Regions from separate parts of the Symbiopectobacterium purcellii genome, predicted to be linked through region 2. Evidence: predicted binding sites of a transcription regulator. Region 2 holds the regulator's gene; each other region holds the start of a gene.
The links. The regulator LexA, encoded in region 2, represses DNA repair genes until DNA is damaged. The targets are predictions, from matches to a motif close to TNCTGTATGTACATACAGNA.
Positions count from the first base shown of each region.

Region 1 (5,802 bases), 1.2 Mb from region 2:
CCTGAGCCAACAATTTGTCACGAATGACCGTTCCGGGCAGATGGTGACGGGCAAACAATGCCCTTCCCTCTCCGGTCTCCATCAACTCGATAAAACGCAGTTGGATGGGCCTGTCTTTGATCCAGTGCAGGAACGCATTCAGTTGATGATCGTTAACGTCACGCATCAGCACGGTATTCACTTTGACTTTGGCAAAACCGCAGTCAAAAGCAGCATCGATCCCGGCCATCACCTGATGAAACTTATCCTGCCCGGTGATCGCATGGAACTGACGCGCATCCAGACTATCGACACTGACATTGAGCGCCGTTAGCCCGGCATCACGCCATACAGCCACATCGCGCGCCAGCCGATAGCCATTGGTGGTCACCGCCAGGGTTTTGATCGAGGGATTTTCTCGGATGGCCGCTAAAATCTCGACAAAGTCGCGTCTTAACGAAGGTTCTCCCCCGGTTAAACGCACCTTTTCCGTGCCGAGCGCAGCAAAAGCGCGGCTAACCCGACGGATCTCATCCAGAGAGAGAAAACGCTTGGTGGGTGCGCCAGAAGGTTGATAACCCTCAGGCAAACAGTAGGTGCAACGAAAGTTGCATACATCTGTGATCGAAAGGCGCAAATAGTAAAACTTGCGTGCAAACGCATCCGTCAATTGACTTAGCATAAACACCTTTCCAAATTCGGGAGGCGCGGGCATTTCTCCCCTGCACCCTGGTGACCTCAAGGGCCACGGCCAGAGCACCGTATGATGCAGTTACTGCCACATCACTTAGGCACAAAGGCTAGGAGTCTGATTTAATCAAAGAAGAGTCTAGCGTTACTCACGCGCTACGTCACCCAGTTATTCGTTATATATTTACGTATATATCGTATATATAAAGATTTTTTCTCTTCCACAGGCTTTCAGCATAGTCGAAAAGGGACGGAAAAAATTGTCGTAAATCATCCTGACGCAAAGATTTTTGGTTTTTTTCGCCTTTATCTGAGAAATCAGCTACCTTAGCCACGTTAATTCCCCCCTCTTTTGCAAAAGGTCTTTATGCGCAATCGCACGTTAGCCGATCTCGACAAGGTTGTCGCGCTGGGTGGCGGCCACGGCCTCGGTCGCGTCATGTCATCACTGTCTTCATTGGGTTCGCGACTCACCGGCATTGTGACAACCACCGATAACGGCGGTTCGACGGGAAGGATCCGCCGCGCAGAGGGTGGCATCGCCTGGGGGGACATGCGTAACTGCCTGAATCAACTGATCACCAGCCCGAGCGTGGCTTCCGCCATGTTTGAATACCGCTTTACCGGCAGCGGCGAACTCGCGGGGCACAATCTGGGCAACCTGATGCTCAAAGCGCTGGATCATCTGAGCGTGCGGCCGCTGGAAGCCATCAACCTGATTCGTGGGCTGCTGAAAGTGGATGCGGTGCTGATCCCGATGTCTGAACACCCCGTCGATCTGGTCGCTACCGACACTGGCGGAAACCAGATCTACGGTGAAGTGCAAATAGACAATCTGAACGTACTGCCACAGGAGCTGCAACTCCACCCGGTGGTCAAGGCGACGCAGGAAGCGATTGATGCCATCGTTCAGGCCGATGTGATCCTGATTGGTCCGGGCAGCTTTCTGACCAGTCTGATGCCCCCGCTGTTGCTGGACGATCTGACGCGTGCCCTACGCCGCACGCCAGCGCAGGTGGTCTATATCGGCAATCTGGGTCGAGAACTCAATCAGGCCGCTGCCCATATGACGCTGGCACAAAAGCTCGCTATGATCGAAAACAAGGTGGGGCGTAAAGTGGTGGATGCGGTTATCGTGAGTCCACACACCTCGGTGCAGGGCATCAACGATCGTCTCATCGTGCAACAGCCGTTAAGCGCGGCCGACGTGCCGCACCATCACGATCGCGAACTGCTGCGCCAGGCGCTGGAAATTACCCTGCAACGCCTGGGCTAACCGTGCAACAACCGAGGGCTATTCCCCGCGTAGCCACGGCGTGTGGGTAACACCAACTAAAATGGCTTCCGGGCTAAGGAAACGTGTCACCCATTGCCCCCACGGCTCGAGTCGGTTATCTACCAGCAAGGTATATCCCGCCCGTTTAACCGCAGCCGTAGCGGCCGCCATATCAGCAACTTCAAACTCCAACCAGCTTTGCGGCACGGTGACATCATCCGGCCAGCGGTCAGTGCCGAAGCAGGATTGGCTCGCCTGCGCCAACGGCCACAGCGCAAAATGTTTCACCCCATCGAGCGTATCGGCGACCAGATAATCGCTCGATTCTCCGAGCGGTTTAAGCGGCAAATGTAACGTGTCCAGATAGAGCGATCGACTGGCCACCGCGTCCGCAACGATCGGGCCGAAGCCCGCGATAAACAGTACATCCACATCGGGTAGAGAAAATGTCATGTCGGCTCCTTGCTCCACAGGGAAATCAGGATGCGGCGATAAATCGCTCACGTAAGGCATGAATCTGGTCACGCAATGCCGCAGCCTCTTCAAATTCCAAATTCTGCGCATGCGTCATCATTTGGCCCTCCAATTCACGAATTTTTTGCTCCAGCGCCTTGGGTGTCAGCGCCATGTACTCTGCGGCAGGCTCAGCCGCTTTACGGCTACCACGCCCCTTACCCTTCGCCGTTGGCCGACCCAGTTGCAAGATATCGTCGATTTTCTTGTTAAGCCCGGTAGGTACAATCCCGTGCGCCTCGTTGTAGGCTTGCTGCTTCTCTCGTCGCCGCTCCGTTTCCTGAATGGCGCGCTGCATCGAAGGCGTTATCTTGTCGCCATACAGAATGGCTTTACCATTGAGGTTACGTGCGGCACGGCCGATGGTCTGAATCAAGGAGCGTTCCGAACGCAGGAAGCCCTCTTTGTCAGCGTCCAGAATGGCCACCAGCGACACTTCTGGCATGTCCAACCCTTCTCTGAGCAGGTTAATGCCCACCAGCACATCAAATTCACCCAGTCGCAGATCGCGGATAATCTCAACGCGCTCGACGGTGTCAATGTCCGAGTGCAGATAACGCACGCGCTCACCGTGTTCTTCAAGGTATTCGGTGAGATCTTCCGCCATCCGTTTGGTTAAGGTGGTGACCAGCACGCGCTCGTTCAGCACGACGCGTTTGCGGATTTCAGACAGCAAATCGTCCACCTGCGTCGCAACCGGACGTACTTCGAGCAATGGATCGAGCAGCCCCGTAGGGCGCACCACTTGCTCGACGACATCGCTGCCGGAATGTTCCAGCTCATAATTACCGGGCGTTGCCGAGACATAGATGGTTTGCGGCGCGAGCGCTTGAAACTCCTCAAACTTCATCGGCCGGTTGTCCAGCGCTGACGGCAGACGAAAACCATATTCGACCAGCGTTTCTTTACGCGCCCGGTCACCGCGATACATGCCGCCCAATTGCGGGATGGTCACGTGGGACTCATCGATCACCAGCAATCCATCAGCAGGCAGGTAGTCAAACAGCGTCGGCGGCGCCTCGCCCGGCCCACGGCCAGAGAGATAGCGCGAATAGTTTTCGATACCGGAGCAATAACCGAGTTCGTTCATCATCTCCAGGTCGAACTGGGTACGCTGTGTCAAACGCTGTTCTTCCAGCAGTTTATTGTTTTCCAACAATATTTTTCGACGTTCTGCGAGATCCACTTTAATATCTTCCATCGCCTGAAGAATACGCTCACGCGGCGTGACATAGTGGGTTTTCGGGTAGATGGTATAACGCGGCACCGTTTGTAACTGCTGCCCGGTAAGCGGATCGAACAGCGTCAAACGTTCAACCTCTTCATCAAACAGTTCGACGCGCAGTGCAATCTCATCGGATTCTGCCGGAAAAATATCAATCACTTCGCCGCGCACGCGGAAGGTACCACGCGTAAAGGCCTGATCGTTGCGCGAATATTGCAGTTCGGTCAGTCGGCGTAAAATAGAACGTTGATCGATAATCATGCCGACCGTCAGGTGCAGCATCATTTTCAGATAGAGATCGGGATCGCCCAGTCCGTAGATAGCCGAGACTGACGCAACTACCACGACATCGCGTCGCTCAAGCAGCGCTTTGGTGGCAGACAGACGCATCTGTTCAATATGCTCGTTAACCGACGCGTCTTTCTCGATAAAGGTGTCCGAGCTGGGCACATAGGCTTCCGGCTGGTAGTAATCATAGTAAGAAACGAAATACTCAACCGCATTGTCGGGAAAAAACGCTTTCATCTCACCATAGAGTTGCGCCGCCAGCGTTTTGTTGGGTGCCAACACCATGGTAGGACGGTTAAGATCCGCAATTACGTTGGCAATGGTAAAGGTTTTTCCCGAACCGGTTACCCCCAGTAACGTCTGATGTGCCAACCCCGCTTCCAGTCCCTCTTCCAGCAGACGGATTGCTTCAGGCTGATCGCCTGAAGGGGTAAACTCGGAGTGCAGTTTAAAGGGTTTGCTCATGAACAACCTACCAACAAGTGGACCAAACGTCGCGAGACCAGGCAACGTACAGTAACGTTCAACAATGGAGTGAGGCGTCAAGCATAGCACTAACCATGCATAGCGCTAACCATGCATAAGCACTCACAGTACGCCTCAGAAATTCGTTCACCCACAGTATACTGGATATAAAAACAGCATCCAGTCATTTGTTGGTCAAAATGATGCACGGGGTAAACCTGCGGTCAGCGTAGCGGGGTGCAAGAGAGAAATGGGCGCCAAAAGCATTAACACAGCGTTACGCATTTATCCAGTTAAAAATGTGCTATTTATCCCCAGAATGCGTATTTGTCTTAACAAAGTGGTTAGACCTGTGGTGTAAAAACATGCAACCATCAGTCGGCGATAAACCGAGACTTGATTTTAATTAACTGACTGATTTATATCAATTAAACAAAAAAGCAGAGAATCACAGCAACTCAACCAAAACCCGCGCCAATTCTCGCTTTCCACCGTTTTTCTAAACCTAATGCACATGGTTATCCACAGAAGTAGTGGATAACTCCCACAACCCCGCATGCCTGCTGCTTTAGTGAAATATCTTATCGTTATGGGGCTGAGGGAAATCAGAATTTTTTTAGCGTTTTTGCAAGGATTTCACTTATGCATGGTTTTTGACGTTTTGCACAAAAAAGCCGCTTGTTAACGCAAGTGGAACACTCACCAGTAGCGGGAAGCGAAAGCCACCACTGCCAACACGGATCTTATGGGCACTCTGCATAACCATAAGATCACAGTGTTAATGAGCACAAATCATTCAATGAATTGTGACTGTGTAAGCAACCCTTGCGGCTTCCTATGCAACAGAAGAAGTGTACGACGGCTTATAATGTTACACGGTGTTCCGGCGCAATATCATATATAATCTCCTGTTCGAGTTCATATGTCGCGCCATAGATAAGTTTTTGCTTTGTTTCTGGATCTAATAAATCTGACTGCGATAAAATTACCTTGCAGCATTTTTCCATATAATCCAAAAGCCGAATCTCCCCTTTCGCATACTCACTGTCTTTTCCTTTGCCTGTGCATTTATGTACCTCGACGGTAACGGTGCCAGTGTTGTTATTTGCTTTTGGTAGAAAGAATGATACTGAATATCCATCAATGTCATGAAGCGTAAGGGAATCAGGCATCAGATCTAGCATCCCCAACGATTCCTTTGTTAAGTTGTCTGACAACGATTGGCATAATTTTGTATATAGTCTCTCATTAGCACGACGTATGCCGCCGGCAGTGAAAAAATTAATAATATGCTCAAGAACCCCTTTGGGGGACATTATTTTATTTTTTTCATCCTCAGATTCAATGCCAGCAGCACATATTGCCA
Region 1 is NZ_CP081864.1:1,672,888-1,678,689, reverse strand. Features, by position in the region: gene moaA (GTP 3',8-cyclase MoaA) at 1-661, opposite strand, end outside; molybdenum cofactor riboswitch at 649-798, opposite strand; gene K6K13_RS07745 (gluconeogenesis factor YvcK family protein) at 1,037-1,945, shown strand; gene K6K13_RS07740 (glyoxalase) at 1,964-2,398, opposite strand; gene uvrB (excinuclease ABC subunit UvrB) at 2,424-4,436, opposite strand; gene K6K13_RS07730 (hypothetical protein) at 5,300-5,802, opposite strand, start outside.
Region 1: the regulator LexA is predicted to act here: its motif matches at 4,596-4,615, upstream of uvrB (excinuclease ABC subunit UvrB).

Region 2 (5,802 bases):
CGGAAAATCGGGCCTGCGGGCCAGAAATTCAGGTTGATGCCGGCCGCGATATGGGGAGGAACCAGACCTTGATGATACAGCACATAAGAAAGCAGCAGGTAGTCCATGTGGCTACGGTGACAAGGCACGTAAACCAGTTCATGGCCATCCTGTGCCAACTGGCGCACGCGCTCGGCATTATGCACGTTGATGCCTTGATACAGGCGGTTCCAGGTCCAGCTCAGAATGCGATCGGAAAGTCGCACGGCTTCATAAGAGAAGTCCGCGGCGATCTCTTCCATCAGGGCGATGGCATTTTGCTGCGCTTTCTCATGGGAGATTTTCTTGCTGCGTGCCTCATCTTCAACGGCTTTCTTGATGGCCTTAGAATCCAGCAGCTTATGGAATAACTCCTGACGTACTGGCAAGCGTGGACCAACGGCGGCCAGACGCTGACGGGCAAAGTGCATGCGGGCGACACGCGCCAGTTTGTGCGCTATGGTTTTGTCTGTGCCGTGTTCGGTGGCCATGTGGCGCAGCGACACGATGCTGGAGAAGCGCACAAAGCTGTCGCGTCCCAGCCAGATCACCGCAAAAAACTTCTCAATGCCATTCAACAGACGCAGGTGCGGCGTCGCGCCGTGCTGTCCTTCGCGGCCCGGAGAGCGGCCAAACATGACAGAAACGGGCACCATCTGTACATCGAGATAGGGATTGTTGCGGTGCAGATCCAGATAATCATGGAACAGTTTGACGGATTCCTGCTTGGGCGTGTAATAGCGGAACACGCGCGGACCATCGTTAATAAACACGTGGCTGGGCAGTGATACACCGTCAATTTCAGTCGGTTCCAGCGGATCGGGCAGTTCTAAAGCTTGGCATTTTGCGCGCAGCGTCAGTAAATCCGCCTGTGAGTTATAGGGCAGCACATAAAGGATGGGGCGAGACGGATCTAGCCCTAACTCCGCCACGGGATCGTTAGGAATTATCTTGCTTTTCACTAACAATTTAAGTGCGAAATTCAGTAATTTATAGTAAATTTTACGCCAGCCGGACATAACAACCAGAAGCCTCATGAGTAGCAATGCGCCGCAAGGATACCAGAAAGTACACGGGAGATCTGTGGTGTGAGACAACGGTGTTACGGGAAAATTGCAAAAAATCTCTGATAAACGGGTGAAAAAACATGAATAAGGCTACCGGGGTAACTCGGATTATCAAGGCAACCGGGTACTCTCTCAAAGGGCTGAAACAGGCATGGCAGCACGAAGCTGCATTTCGGCAAGAACTGATGCTGCTGGTGGTAGCGGTGCTGGTTGCGTGTTGGCTCCCCGTGTCACTGCTGGAGCGGCTATTGCTGATTGGCGTGGTGGTGGTAGTGGTGCTGATGGAGTTAGTCAACAGCGCGATTGAGGCCGTTGTCGATCGCGTGGGGACGGAGCACCATGAACTGTCCGGGCGCGCCAAGGATATCGGATCGGCGGCTGTGTTTGTGGCCTTGGTCTTTGCCGCCATTGTCTGGGTCAGCATTCTCTGGCCTCTGGTTCTGGGGTGATTTCAGCATGATTTTGGGGCAATGCTCATAAAAACACGGCTATTTGCCTCTCTGTCATTCCCAAGCCGCGATGACCTGTATATACTCACAGATAAACTGTATAAACAACCAGGGGGCGGGATGAAAGCATTAACAACCAGACAGCAGCAGGTCTATGATCTGATTCGCGATCATATTGCGCAGTCCGGCATGCCGCCAACGCGTGCTGAGATTGCCCAGCGACTGGGTTTCCGCTCACCTAACGCGGCGGAGGAGCATCTGAAGGCGCTGGCGCGTAAAGGCGTAATTGAAATCGTCTCCGGTGCATCACGCGGGATCCGCCTGCTGATGGAAGAAGAAAATGCCGGTCTGCCGCTGATTGGTCGTGTTGCGGCCGGTGAACCGTTGCTGGCGCAAGAATACATCGAGTGCCACTATCAGGTCGATCCGGCCATGTTCAAGCCGCACGCAGACTTTCTGCTGCGCGTCAGCGGTATGTCGATGAAGGACATCGGGATACTGGACGGCGATTTGCTTGCCGTGCATAAAACGCAAGAAGTGCGTAACGGACAGGTAGTGGTGGCGCGCATCGAAGATGAAGTGACGGTTAAGCGCTTGAAGCGTCAAGGTAATACCGTACAACTTCTGGCGGAGAATGAGGCCTTTGCTCCCATCGTGGTTGATTTGCGTGAGCAGAGCTTCAGTATCGAAGGGCTGGCCGTCGGCGTTATCCGTAACGGTGAGTGGAGTTAAATCCCGTTAACCGACAGGGCGCTTCTGTTCAGGAAAAGCCTTGTCGGGGACGTGATGCACGCTCAGATCAACGACCAGGTTTCGCATTTTTGATGGGCACCGTATGGTCGTGGTGGCAGTGCCCGTGTTCACGGCAATCAGCCACTTCCTGACAGGCCTCGCACAGGCCATGCGCTTCTACCACGCTGTGGCGCAGCGTAAAATTGGCGCTTTGTGCCAATTGCTGAAGAATGGCTTCAATGCCTTCCGTCTGACGTTCTGTCACTTGTCCGCAGCGATCGCAAATAAACAGCGCTGAAGTATGGCTATGCTCTTCAATGTGGTGACACATGACATAGCTGTTGGTCGATTCCACGCGGTGGATAAACCCTTGCTCCAGCAGAAAATCCAGTGCGCGATAGACGGTAGGGGGCTTGGCTTGCGGTTCTGAAGCGCGCAGCAGATCCAACAGATCGTACGCACTGATCGCGCCGTGTTGCTGCGCCATCAGCCGAAGCACTTCGAGTCGCTGTGGCGTAAGGCGTACGTTGCGCTGTTGGCAAATACTTTCCGCCTGGGCGAGGAGTTTGTCTTGGTCGCTTGAATCCATTGGCCTGATCCTACCGCATGATGATGAACATGTTGTTCATCTTACCATGTAAGGCATGGATCGCGCTGTGATAATCCATCAGTGGGTTTAATGCGCCTCAGGCAACCAGATCGATAAGCAGCGCACGCAGCGGGGCTTTGGCGCGGATAGTCAGCTGTTTTTCCTGCTGAATGAAGGCGCCGTCTCCACACTGTAACATCGCTGCGTTCTCTTGCGGCGTCATGGCTTCCATTGCACCGTGAATCACCTGAAAATAGGCGCGGTTGCCGTTGAGCGTAAACGTGTGCTGTTCGCCTTCGTCCAATTGCAGATGGTGTACCCAAACCTGCTGGCGAAGTTGCAGGCTGCTGTTTTCACCTTCCGGTGAGGCGAGCAGCTTGACCTTTGTATCGCACAGTGCAAGCCGTTGCAGCGCGCTGTTTTCCCGCGACGGGCAGGCATTGAACCACAACTGCAAACGTGTCAGCGGCGTGGTATCGCTGATACTGTGCTCGCTGTAACTCACCGCAGGCTGTGCGGCTAATAACAGGACGTCGCCCGCTTTTGCGCGGATATGGCCTCCGTTGCTGTCGCGATATTCCGCTTCACCTTGCAGCAGAATATTTAAAATATCGACCTGCGGGTAGGTGCGTGGCTGAAATGCCGAGCCAGGCTTGAGGACTTCCTGATTCAGCACGCGCAGTGAGGCAAAGCCTAACAGCTCAGGATCGAAATAATGGCCGAAGGAGAAGGTGTAGCGCGCTTGCAGCCAGCCGTAGTCAGCTTGACCGCACTGTTCCGCTGTTCTGCATATGATCATGGTTCTGAACCTCAAAAATTACACTAAACAAATAGTAATTGTGTGGACGTTGGATTGTTAGCTAGTTAATCTGGTCGGTATATTCAAAATTCCTGAATGAGTGAATAAATGGCAAAAGAACGGGCATTAACGCTGGAAGCGCTGCGAGTGATGGATGCCATCGATCGCCGTGGCAGCTTTGCGGCAGCGGCTGATGAGTTGGGGCGCGTGCCGTCGGCGCTGAGCTACACCTACACCATGCAGAAGCTGGAAGAAGAGCTCGACGTCGTGCTTTTTGATCGCTCAGGGCATCGCACAAAATTTACCAACGTGGGGCGTATGTTGCTCGAACGGGGGCGAATCCTGCTTGAAGCTGCCGATAAACTGACCACTGATGCGGAAGCGCTGGCGCGTGGCTGGGAAACCCATATTACCATTGTCGTTGAAGCGCTGATCCCCACCGAGAAATTGTTTCCCCTGTTGGATAAGCTGGCGCTGAAGGCCAATACCCAGGTGTCATTGCTGACCGAGGTGCTGGCCGGTGCCTGGGAGCGTTTGGAGCAGGGGCGGGCCGATATCGTGATTGCGCCTGATATGCACTTTCGCGCTTCGTCTGAAGTGAATACGCGCAAGCTATACACCATGAACAACGTTTACGTCGCCAGTCCGGATCACCCTATTCATCAGGAGCCTGAGCCGCTGTCGGATGTGACACGCATTAAATATCGCGGGATCGCCGTGGCGGATACCGCGCGCGAACGCCCGGTATTAATGGTGCAACTGCTGGATAAGCAGCAGCGTTTAACGGTGAGTTCTATTGATGATAAACGCCGTGCGCTATTGGCGGGATTGGGCGTGGCGACCATGCCTTATCCGATGGTCGCCCAGGATATTGCTGAAGGGCGCTTGCGGGTTGTCAGCCCGGAATATTCCATGGAGAGCCAGATTATCATGGCCTGGCGTCGTGACAGCATGGGCGAGGCAAAATCCTGGTTCTTGCGCGAATTGCCCAAAGCGCTGAACCAGGCGTGAGGTGATACTCGCGACGGTCTGTTACTGATTAATTCGTCCGCTGATTAAACCTGTCACGTCCGTGCGGCGCACCCAGGTGGTTTTCTGGCCCGATGGAAATAATGCCGTGAGGATTGATCGTGCCGTGACTACGGTAGTAGTGATGGCGGATATGCGGAATGTTCACGGTTTCTGCAATGCCAGGAATTTGGTAAATATCGCGCAGGAAGCCAAACAGATTCGGGTAGTCAGCCAGCCGACGTTTGTCACACTTGAAGTGGGTATGATAAACCGGATCGAAACGCAGTAACGTGGTCCACAGACGAATATCCGCTTCGGTCACTGCATTGCCTGTCAGGTAACGCTGTTGCGCCAGACGGACCTCTAACGTGTCCAATGCCTCAAATACGCCATTGACTGCTTCATCATAGGCGCCTTGTGAGGTTGCAAATCCCGCTTTGTATACGCCGTTATTGATGGTGGGATAAATCCATTCGTTTAACGCATCAATCTGCGTGCGCAGCGCCTCCGGGTAGTAATCGCCGGGCGTTGCCCCAATTCCATCAAACGCCGAATTAAACATGCGGATAATATCGGCGGATTCATTACTGACGATGGTATGACGCGCTTTGTCCCACAGTACCGGAACGGTAACGCGTCCACTGTAATCGGCATTGGCATGCAGGTAGAGCTGATAGAGAAATTCATGCTGATAGAGCGAATCACCGGTGGTGTCAGGAAAATCGATGCCGAAAGTCCAGCCCTGATCCAACATCAACGGATGCACCACGGATACACCGATGTGTTCCTGTAACCCTTTAAGCTGACGCATGATCAAGGTGCGGTGCGCCCAGGGGCAGGCGAGCGAAACATACAGATGGTAGCGGTTGGTTTGGGCTTCAAAGCCACCTTCGCCCGTGATGCCAGGTGAGCCATCCGGGGTTATCCAGTGACGAAACTGTGCCGTGGTACGTTTGAAGTGACCGCCTGTTTTGCTGGTGTCATACCAGGTATCGTGCCATACGCCATCGATTAGTTGTCCCATGGGTCCTCCATCATCAATGTAAAAACCAGGGCGCAGAGTGCTGCGCCGCTGGTGCGAGGGTTATGCCTGGTGTTGGCATCAAACTACGTTGGTATAAAACTACGTTGGTATAA
Region 2 is NZ_CP081864.1:483,145-488,946, forward strand. Features, by position in the region: gene plsB (glycerol-3-phosphate 1-O-acyltransferase PlsB) at 1-1,037, opposite strand, end outside; gene K6K13_RS02195 (diacylglycerol kinase) at 1,166-1,534, shown strand; gene lexA (transcriptional repressor LexA) at 1,655-2,266, shown strand; gene zur (zinc uptake transcriptional repressor Zur) at 2,334-2,855, opposite strand; gene K6K13_RS02210 (pirin family protein) at 2,953-3,654, opposite strand; gene K6K13_RS02215 (LysR family transcriptional regulator) at 3,763-4,665, shown strand; gene K6K13_RS02220 (glutathione S-transferase family protein) at 4,694-5,689, opposite strand.

Region 3 (5,802 bases), 510 kb from region 2:
CTGAATACGTTGATTGTTGGTGCAAGCGGTTATACTGGCGCTGAACTTGCACTCTATCTGAATCGTCATCCTCAGATGAACCTTACCGCACTTGCGGTATCCGCGCAGAGCGTTGATGCGGGCAAACGCATTTCTGACCTGCACCCTCAACTGAAAGGCATTATCGATTTGCCGGTACAGGCGTTGACGGATGCCGCTGAAGCCGCCAAAGGCATCGATGTGGTGTTTCTGGCGACCGACCACAAAGTGAGCCACGATCTTGCGCCGGTGTTCCTGGCCGCAGGCTGCGTGGTGTTCGATCTCTCCGGCGCGTTTCGCGTGCAGGATGCTGAATTTTATCGCCGTTACTACGGTTTCGAGCATCAACACGCTGACTGGCTGGCGCAGGCAGTGTATGGCCTGGCCGAGTTTCAGGCAGAGCGCGTTAAGCAAGCGCAGCTGATTGCTGTCCCCGGTTGTTACCCGACGGCGTCACAGCTGGCACTGAAACCGCTGGTGGATGCGCAATTGCTCAACACTGACCAGTGGCCGGTTATCAATGCAGTCAGCGGTGTGAGTGGAGCCGGACGTAAAGCGTCGCTCACCAGCAGCTTCTGCGAAGTGAGCTTGCAGCCCTATGGTGTGTTCAATCACCGTCACCAACCCGAAATTGCGACCCACCTGGGCATCCCGGTTATCTTCACGCCGCATCTGGGGAATTTCGCGCGTGGGATTCTGGCAACCATTACTTGCCGCCTGAAACCGGGCGTCAGCGCACAGGATGTGGCGGAAGCTTACCACAACGCCTATCACGACAAACCGCTGGTGCGCCTCTACGATAAAGGGGTTCCGGCGTTAAAATCGGTTGTTGGCTTGCCGTTTTGCGATATCGGTTTCTCCGTACAGGATGAGCACCTGATTGTGGTCGCTACGGAAGACAACCTGCTTAAAGGTGCGGCGGCGCAAGCTGTACAGTGCCTGAATATTCGTTTTGGTTTCCCTGAAACCCAATCTTTGCTCTGACATAATCCTGAGGCACGAAAGCGATGAATCCGTTAATTATCAAACTGGGCGGTGTGTTACTGGACAGCGAAGAAGCGCTGGAGCGTCTGTTTACGGCGCTGGTTGCCTATCGTGAGCAATACCAGCGTCCGCTGGTCATTGTGCACGGCGGCGGCTGCCTGGTGGATGACCTGATGAAAAAACTGGCGCTACCCGTAGTGAAGAAAAACGGGCTGCGCGTTACACCGGCGGACCAGATCGACATTATCACCGGTGCGTTGGCGGGTTCGGCCAATAAAACGCTGTTGGCCTGGGCGAAGAAACACGCTATCAACGCGGTGGGTCTGTGTCTGGCGGATGGCGGCATGACGACGGTAACGCAGTTGGATGAATCCCTCGGCTACGTCGGCAAAGCACAGGCGGGTTCCGCCGACCTGCCCAATGCGCTGCTAAGCGCCGGGTATCTGCCAATCGTCAGTTCCATCGGCATCACCGAACAAGGCGATTTGATGAACGTTAACGCCGATCAGGCGGCAACCGCGCTTGCAGAGACGCTGGGTGCCGATTTGATCCTGCTGTCGGACGTGAGTGGTATCCTTGATGGTAAGGGACAACGTATTGCGGAAATGACCGCGCAGAAAGCAGAACAGTTGATTGCGCAGGGGATTATTACCGACGGCATGATCGTTAAAGTCAACGCGGCGCTGGATGCCGCTCGCGCGCTGGGTCGCCCGGTAGATATCGCCAGTTGGCGTCATGCCGATCAACTGCCCGCGCTGTTTAACGGCACGCCGATTGGCACGCGGATTCTGGCGTAAATCTGTTAATCTGTAAGGCATTTCCGTTAGTCGAAAGGTAACGGAAGCGAGCATGCGGGCCCGCCCGCATGGTTACAAGACATTGAAGCACATTTTGGGAGTATCGGTTATGGCGTTGTGGGGCGGTCGTTTCAGTCAGGCGGCAGATCAGCGGTTCAAACAATTTAATGACTCGCTGCGGTTTGATTACCGTCTGGCGGAGCAAGATATCGTCGGCTCTATCGGCTGGTCAAAAGCGCTGGTGACGGTCAATGTACTCAGCGAACAGGAACAGCAGCAGCTAGAGCAGGCGCTGAATGCGCTGCTGGCCGAGGTGCAAGCCAACCCAGAACAGATTCTGCAAAGCGATGCTGAAGATATTCATAGCTGGGTAGAGCAGAAGCTGATCGACAAAGTGGGCGATTTGGGCAAAAAGCTCCACACCGGCCGCAGCCGTAACGATCAGGTCGCCACCGATCTTAAACTGTGGTGCAAAGCGCAAATCAGCGAACTGCAACTGGCGGTACGCCAACTGCGCGCCGCGTTAGTGGCTACCGCAGAAGTGAATCAGGATGCGGTGATGCCGGGCTACACCCATTTGCAGCGCGCTCAACCGGTGACCTTTGCCCATTGGTGTCTGGCCTACCACGAAATGTTGGTACGCGATGAAAGCCGCCTGGAAGATACGTTAAAACGCCTTGATGTCAGCCCATTGGGCTGCGGCGCGTTGGCTGGCACTGCCTATCCTATCGATCGTGAGCAGTTGGCGGGCTGGTTAGGTTTTGCGTCTGCCACGCGTAACAGTCTGGATACGGTGTCAGATCGTGACCACGTACTGGAACTGCTCTCTAATGCCTCGATTGGCATGGTGCACCTGTCACGCTTTGCTGAAGATCTGATTTTCTTCAACAGCGGTGAATCCGGGTTCGTTGAGCTGTCCGATCGAGTGACTTCCGGTTCCTCCCTGATGCCGCAGAAGAAAAACCCGGATGCGCTGGAGTTGATTCGCGGTAAATCGGGTCGGGTGCAAGGCGCGCTGACTGGCATGATGATGACGCTCAAAGGCTTGCCGTTGGCGTACAACAAGGATATGCAGGAAGACAAAGAAGGGCTGTTCGACGCGCTCGATACCTGGCATGACTGTCTGATGATGGCGGCACTGGTGTTGGAAGGCATTCAGGTTCGCCGTCCGCGCTGCCAGGAAGCGGCACAGCAGGGCTACGCGAATGCGACTGAACTGGCCGACTATCTGGTGGCAAAAGGCGTTCCGTTCCGTGAAGCGCACCACATTGTCGGTGAAGCTGTGGTGGAAGCCATTCGGCAGGGTAAGCCGCTGGAAGCACTGTCGCTGGCAGATTTGCAGAAATTCAGCGCCACCATTGGTGATGATGTTTATCCCATCCTGTCTCTGCAATCCTGTCTGGAAAAACGCGCGGCCAAAGGCGGTGTGTCACCACGGCAGGTGGCGCAGGCGATTACCGATGCCAAAGGGCGTCTGTAATCGCGATAGCGTTCTGTCACCTGTATCAGGGCCGGATTGCCGGCCCTTTTTTATTCAGCCACTCACCGAAAGCCATAACGCAAGACGCCTCGCATTTTAACCATTTCACTGCCGACAACGATGCCGCTTTACGTTGGCCTGCGCTATTCTTTCTGGACATACATACAGTATCACTTTACCTTGACGGACAGTGGCGATAACGAAAGGAATACGACGTGGATATCACCCTCTTTTACGGCGTAAGCGGCGGGGCGGTCGGGGTGCTGGCGGGATGGCTCATTGCCAGCCTGCGTTATCAGCAGCGTCGCGCCCGGCAAGAAACGGAACAACGTATACAAGAACAAGCGTTACAGCAGGCGCAAAGCGCGGTACGCGAGCTTCAACTCGGGCGTGATAAGGACGAGCAACGTCGACGTCAGGATGATATGGAGCTGCGTCTGATGCACGGTAAACTCACCGCTCATCAGGAAAAACTGCTGGTTATGGTCCGTCTGCAAGAGGAGTGCAACCAACTCAACCAGGAACTGCGTGCGCTGCGCGAAGCCAACGGTGCGCAGGAAGCTGAACTGCGTGAAGTGACCATCCGTCTGGAAGAGACGCGCCTCGCCGCTGAGGAAAAACAGCGTCTGTTAATCAACAGCGAGCAACGCCTGACGACGCAGTTTGAAAATCTGGCTAACCGGATTTTTGAGCACAGCGGCCGTCGTGTGGATGAGCAAAATCAACAGAGCCTCGATAAACTACTGACGCCACTGCGGGAACAGTTGGACGGCTTTCGTCGTCAGGTTCAGGAGGGGTTCGGCAGTGAAGCGCGTGAGCGCCACACGCTGGCGCATGAAATTCGTCAGTTGCAGCAACTCAACGTGCAAATGGCGCGAGAAGCGGTCAATCTGACTAAGGCTCTGAAAGGCGATAATAAAACCCAGGGGAACTGGGGCGAAGTGGTGCTGGGACGCGTGCTTGAGGCCTCGGGGTTGCGTGAAGGCCATGAATACCAAACGCAGGTCAGTATTCAGACGGGCGCAAACGGGCGCATGCAGCCCGATGTGATCGTGCGCCTCCCGCAGGGCAAAGATGTAGTGATTGATGCCAAGATGTCGCTGGTGGCCTATGAGCGCTACTTTAACAGTGAAGACGACGGTGAACGTGCCAGTGCACTCAACGAGCATATCGCCTCCGTGCGCGGGCATATCCGTCTGCTGAGTCATAAGGACTATCAGCAATTGCCGGGGCTGCGCTCGTTGGACTATGTGTTAATGTTTATCCCCGTCGAGCCTGCCTTTCTGGTTGCTATCGACCGCCATCCTGAATTGATCAGTGAAGCCCTGCAACACAACATCATGTTGGTAAGCCCTACCACGCTGCTCGTCGCGTTACGTACCATCACCAATCTGTGGCGTTATGAACAGCAAAGCCGCAATGCGCAGCAGATCGCCGATCGTGCCTCTCGCCTGTACGACAAACTGCGTCTCTTTGTGGAAGACATGGCGGCGTTAGGGCAAAGCCTGGATAAATCACAGGCCAGCTATCGGCAGGCTATGAACAAACTGGCTTCCGGGCGCGGTAATCTGATAGCCCAAGTAGAAGGTTTCCGTTCCCTTGGCGTTGAGGTTAAGCGTACCATAAACCCCAACGTGGCAGAGCAAGCGGTGCTTTCTGCTGAGGCTGACGGTCTGGAAACGCTGTCTGAAACGATTCAAACAGAGACCCCGCCTAGGGGGGAACACGTGCAAGGCACGGATACAGAAATGTCAGATCGTCTGTGATGCATCACGTATGTTCGCGTTTTATCCGTGCAACTTCAAGTTGCAGGTGCGTTGGCTGCGCTCGTTCACCCGAATCACTTACTTGAGTAAGCTCATCGGGATTCACTCACTTGCCGCCTTCCTGCCACGCGAGTTATTTAGGATATACAACTTTATTCAGTGCATCAGAGCGGTGGGTTTTTAAGCCTGGTCTGTTACACTCTCCCCATTAAGGGGTAGTTTCAAAATTCGATGTTCCTCTTCAATTGTTGATGCGAAACGCGCACAGACACGCCAAGCTCGTGTTGCGCATAACGCTCGACAGCGCAATGTGAGCGGTGAGTTGAGCCGATAGTGCGCAAAGGGGATTGACCACAATTCTGATTTGGAAAAGTAGGGCGAAGAACATGACGAACGATCCGGAGAAAACCACGCATTTTGGTTTTCGTACTGTCGATAAAAACGATAAAGAGGCCATGGTAGCAGGGGTATTTCACTCGGTAGCGGGAAAATATGACCTGATGAACGATTTGATGTCCTTCGGGATTCATCGTGCCTGGAAACGGTTTACGATTGAGTGCAGCGGCGTCCGGCGCGACCAGCGCGTGCTGGATCTGGCGGGCGGGACGGGGGATTTAACCGCTAAATTCTCCCGCCTGGTCGGCGAATCAGGCGAAGTGGTGCTGGCTGATATCAATGCTTCCATGCTGAAAGTGGGGCGCGAAAAGCTCCGCAATCTGGGGATTATTGATAACGTCAGCTATGTGCAGGCCAATGC
Region 3 is NZ_CP081864.1:989,516-995,317, forward strand. Features, by position in the region: gene argC (N-acetyl-gamma-glutamyl-phosphate reductase) at 1-1,002, shown strand, start outside; gene argB (acetylglutamate kinase) at 1,026-1,799, shown strand; gene argH (argininosuccinate lyase) at 1,909-3,279, shown strand; gene rmuC (DNA recombination protein RmuC) at 3,495-5,045, shown strand; gene ubiE (bifunctional demethylmenaquinone methyltransferase/2-methoxy-6-polyprenyl-1,4-benzoquinol methylase UbiE) at 5,432-5,802, shown strand, end outside.
Region 3: the regulator LexA is predicted to act here: its motif matches at 3,430-3,449, upstream of rmuC (DNA recombination protein RmuC).

Region 4 (5,802 bases), 2.3 Mb from region 2:
TCAAAATCTTTAACAATACTGACGTCAGTAACTAATACATTGTTATTTATGCTGTTGTCTTCATTTTTTCCATAGATTTTAAAAAAAACAGGAATCATATCGTCATTATTTTTCTCCTCCATGACATGAAAAGCGCCTCCATCTTGCGATAAATAATAAATCCTTTCTGGAGAATGTTTATCTTTATAAAAACCATTAGTATCCTCATAAGGCTCAAGATGCTCACTAAGATTATCGAAATCAATACTGTGTTCAGAGTTTCGTCTAAGAAGTGTAGTAATATCTTTTGACTCGTAAAAACGGGCAGAACATAACGAAAACAACTGTCGTTTTGTTATACAATGAGAACTCCGTTCTTTAAAGGTTTCTGCTCGATAGTTATCATTATTTCCTCCAGACATATAGTAATAAATATTGCTTCTGCTATTTTTATACACACTTACTGTGTTTTTGTCACCTAATAAAAAAGTATCATCATTATTACTGATTATCTTTATAAGATTATTATCAAAAACAATGTAATCAACCCCATCAATAGAGGTAGCGCCATAAATCTTAGAAGACTTTACAACATGCTTACTTTTAAATTCATCCTCATTGATTAAAGCCGCATCCTCTGAAAGCAAATCATTTTCAATAATTTTTTTACAACTGAACTATCAAGGTAAGATTTTTCATCTTCATTAACACTAGAAAATACACTCACTTCTTTTTTGTAGCTATTATATATATCACCAAAAATATCATAGCCACACCGATACTTATCATCATTAAACTCTACAGGAAGAATATCACACTCCCCCTCGATATAACGTGATGAATGAACGCCCCCCTTTAAATGATAATAACCATCATTAATTTTTATGTATTGCTCTCCATTTTTATCAAACTGAACTTTGGTTGAAAAACGTATGGGTTCAACATCGAAATGACTGACACCTTTACTGATTAACCTTGACTTAACTGCTTCATCGGCATTGATAAAATCAATAATCTCATAACTTACATGAGGCGTGTTTTTACTTTCAAAAAACCACGCCCCACCGATATTAATCAATGGTCTATAAACATTATCACAAAATGCAACATAACGATAAACATTATCCCTAACATACATTTCAGACACATCATAAAGCTGGCCTTCAACAAGCACCTTCATTATATTATTATTTTTTATAAAAGTACCATCTGCATATAATTCCGGAGAGCTATTGTTAATAATAACCACATCGGATCCACTTAATTTATACCCATGATTTTTTTCTAAAGCATTCTGCCACTCAAATGTATAACTTTCATCACGACTAATATACCAATAATTTTTTGAATCATAATACAAGGCTTTCTGACTTTCTTCATCAACAAAATTATTGTATCCCGTATCAATAAAAACAGTTTTTATTGGGTTCTCAGTATGAATCGTTAATTTATTATTTTGGTATTTCAAACCTTTAATCATTGTCATGATTTCTTCATTCGCACTCGCTGAATCCATGTCTTTAATTTGTTTGGTTGACAGGGATGAGACAATGTCTTTTGTTAAGTTTAAGATATATCCATTGATTTCGCTAACAGAATCCAAAGACAACTCTTTATCTTCAATAGAGTCGGCTAACATGCTAATAACAGATGCAGCAATCAATGAAACTAAACGCCCGCGGTTATAATGGGTATCCCATGACATAAGATTATCTAAACACCTCGTCACTGTTTCTATAACGCCTTGCATCTCAGGAGAAATAGGAGCAGGACATCCATTATTCTCTATACTATATTGATAAACAATCCGGGTTTCTTTGATAAGGCTAAGCAACGGTGATTTAATCGTTTCAGATATCGTTCTTAATACATCGATCAATGTTAAATTCTCTCTTTCCATCTGGCATGAGACAAGATTTACGACTTTAACATCATCTTTTTCAGACTCAGGCGTTGTGGTCTCCATATTCTTTGTTTCAAGCACTGTGCTTCTTAATGCAGAGTAAAAATAAATATCATTTTTCCCAATGCCTTAGCATCAATAATATTCTCATGAAAATACATAGAATTATTATATGATTCGTTCTCTTTATTGGCGTAAATATCCCTTATCATTAACATAACACTTTGTTTATATCTTTTATCTATTATGCCTAAATCCGACGCTTTCATCTCATCCAAAATTGAAAGTAATGATTCAGTAAAAGCAACGCCATAAATAAAAGAGAACTTACTTAAATTATTAATTTTATTCTCATGGAGATATTGTAACATTAAACTAACACAGGCTAAAATCAGCTTTACATCTTTTTCTATTCCTTCATTGATATTTTTTATATCAATAAAATCTTTAGCTTTATGATAGACCCCCTTAAATTCCTCTCTGATCCTCCAATCAATATCGTTGTTGTTTATAATATTACTTATTATCTCTGATGCATTAACATGATGTTCATAGGGTAAAGGTATTGATCTTACATTTCTTTTATGATCTATAAACAATACTGATTGATATAGCTCATTGATATTCTGCAATGATAAATTGTCAATAACCACAATCTCTTTCAAATATTCATGCTGTGATAAATTCATGCCATCACACAATATATTATTAAAAGATCCATCATTTTTATATAGCTTAAGTGGCAGTGTATTTCTGGCATTTTCTAAATTGTCAATCGGGAATTCATTTAATAAATCAAGGCTTTTATCAATTGATAAACAGAGTTGGTTATTTTTATGATAACCGCTTCCCCCTATTTTCCATAACGATACAATACTTGTCACTGAAGCAATGAGTCCCAGCATTCTTCTAAACATTCTATGTCGTGATACTTTTCCTGCTTCGGTGTCATTATTATATCTTCCTGAATGAGAAGTGCTACGTGATGCTTCATTATTATGTTCTTTCGAGAAAATATGCGTATTGCACTCATTAAAATCTTGCTCATTATTGATGGTTGTTATCTCATTGAGCAAAGCAACATTATCTTTTTTTCGGGTATGATTTAACGTATCATCGTGCAAGAAATTATCATGACATTGGTATTCAAAATCAGATGTTATCGGCATTTATAACCTCAGCAGTATTTATTTAAAAAGGTATCCTGTAAATACGGCATAGCACTACCACAAATATATTAAATGGGTTATGCAATAGCACATGTAATGATATATTAAGATTGTTTATCAAAACTAAAATTAAAAATAATAACCATCAAGAAAAACCGCAGGCACTCGAAATAAATATTGATGACAATTCTTTATTAAATGGCTATGAATACCTGATAATCATATGCCACATTTATCATGCATCCCTTATAGTCACCATCGAATGATGGCACATTTTATTGTATGCGCACGACAGAAATTAACGAATCCGATAATACGAAAAAATAACCATTAACTATATCACTTTACGATTATACATACTCATTATGCCTTCAGGGAAATTAAAGCAAAACGCATTATGTTAATACTCATACTCAATTACAGAGAATATAATAAGTTAATATATTTATAGAAGTTTACTATATTTAGTCACCTCTGCGATTATAGCCACAAAAGGACGATTTAGATTATTCATTGCTCGTACACAAGAAATAAAAACGCCCCCAGGTAACGCTTTTCGCCTGACATCAGGGAGCAATTCGCCCCGCACGGCACCCTGAGGCAAGCTGTCGCCAGGAGGCAGTTCACTTCTGGCTAGCGCAACAGCATTCACGATAGCCCCCGCAATCAACGCTTGCTCCAATGCATCACCCGTCTCCCGGTAGTCATTCCACTTTAGCCCGCGCCAATGTCCGGCACTTCATGTATAATGCATTGTTTTATAAGCATTTAGCTCAAAAAGCAGTGTCAATACCGCAAAGCCGCAGAAAGATCTACCCGCAGCCAATCATCCTAATGACACGCTGGGTACCAGATTATGTTGATAAATTTCGCTTTCCAAAAACCAGGTTTACGCGCACTGTATATAAAAACAGTAAACTCAAGGATAGCTTTCATGTTTGTTGAACTTGTTTATGACAAACGTAACGTTGCCGGACTGAACAACGCCCACCATCTTATCGAAAAAGAGCTGACAAAACGGGTACATCGCTCATTCCCTGATGCTGAAGTGAGGGCTAAAGCCATGCAGGCGAACGCGATAAATTCGGATGCCAGTAAATCGGATAAAGCGGTCATCAATCGCATAATAGAAGAGATGTTTAATGATGCAGATGAATGGCTGGTTAACGAATGATGCGCGACGTAAAGATTTTAAATCTCCCTTGACGATGTGGTGTTATTTCCGGTAACTCTCAATGTTTGTTTATGTTACGGCATTCTTAATGCCAACACGCTATAGCATTCAATGGGATATGCCACGATGACTCGATTCTCCAGATTACAGATCCACCTGCATTGGGTAACGCTGCTGCTGATTGCACTGGTGTATGCGGCGATGGAATTGCGTGGCTGGTTTCCACGCTCCTCCTTTGCCTTTTCAGCGATGAGAACGCTGCATTACAACGCAGGGGTTGCCGTTTGGGTATTGATGTTTATCCGTATCGGGCTCAAACACAAATACAAAACCCCCGCGATCGTGCCCACGCCGCCGCGCTGGCAGCATCACCTCGCCACGCTGACACACATCGTGCTTTATGTCACTTTCCTGGCATTGCCGCTGCTGGGTATTGCCATGATGGCGTATGGCGACAACGAATGGTCGCTCATGGGCTTGACGGTCTCCCCTTTCGTAACACCCGATGACGATACGCAGTTCCTGCTGAAAGACATTCACGAAACGCTCGCCAATCTGGGCTATGTACTGATTGCCCTGCATGCTGGCGCTGCACTGTTTCATCATTATATTCAGCGGGATAATACGCTGCTGCGCATGATGCCGGGCAAATCCGACACCTCGCAAACGCACTAAACGCAAAGGCCAGAGCATATGCTCTGGCCTTAAATTCGCATCTGGGGAATCGTTATTCCAGCGCTTTCCCTTTCAATTCAGGGATCAGGAACAGCGTCGCGATAATATCCAGCACGTAGATAACGGCGAGCAATGCGATTGCCATCTGGAAGGAGTAGACGCTGGCAACAGCACCAATCACGACGGGGCCAAGCACGACCAACGTTAAACAGCACGTTCTGCGCGGTCGCACGGGCGTTGGTTGGATAGGCCTCAAACATCACCGCACCATAGCCGCCCATCATACCGTTAACAAACACCCCGAGCAGCGCACCGGCCCACAGCATGGTCATGGGGTCGGTCAACTGGGAGTAGGTCAAGACCATAACCACTGCGCCTACCAGGAACAGTAAAAACGACGGTTTTCTGCCAATGCGATCTGCCAGTTGCCCAAACACCCAGATACCGGCAATCATGCCCAGAATGGTCACCGAGGTCCACATGGCCGATTTGGTCAGGTTGAACCCCAAGGTTTTGGACAGAAAGCTTGGCATCCAGATCATGATGCCGTAATAACCAAAGTTCTGTACTGACGTCAACACCACGATCCCGGCGCTGACTTTGCTGGTCGCCTTATCTTTCATCAGCAGTTTGAAAGAAGACCACGTCGAGGCTTTCTTATCTGTCTTACGCACAAACACTTCCGGTTCGTGCAGCCGATGACGGATAAACCAGGCAACAAATGCCGGAAGAATCCCCACCAGAAACATGCCGCGCCAGCCAATGTGCGGCAGCAACGCAGGGGTAATCAGCGCCGCGCCTAATACACCAGCCTGCCAACCCAACGCAACGTAAGAAGAGGCACGGGCGCGATGCTTGGCAGGCCAGGCTTCCGCTGCCAGCGCCATCCCGATACCAAACTC
Region 4 is NZ_CP081864.1:3,131,394-3,137,195, forward strand. Features, by position in the region: gene K6K13_RS14745 (hypothetical protein) at 1-626, opposite strand, end outside; gene K6K13_RS14750 (hypothetical protein) at 602-1,963, opposite strand; gene K6K13_RS14755 (hypothetical protein) at 1,972-3,051, opposite strand; gene K6K13_RS14760 (DinI-like family protein) at 3,986-4,225, shown strand; gene cybB (cytochrome b561) at 4,352-4,900, shown strand; partial or broken gene K6K13_RS14770 (MFS transporter) at 4,953-5,802, opposite strand, start outside.
Region 4: the regulator LexA is predicted to act here: its motif matches at 3,948-3,967, upstream of K6K13_RS14760 (DinI-like family protein).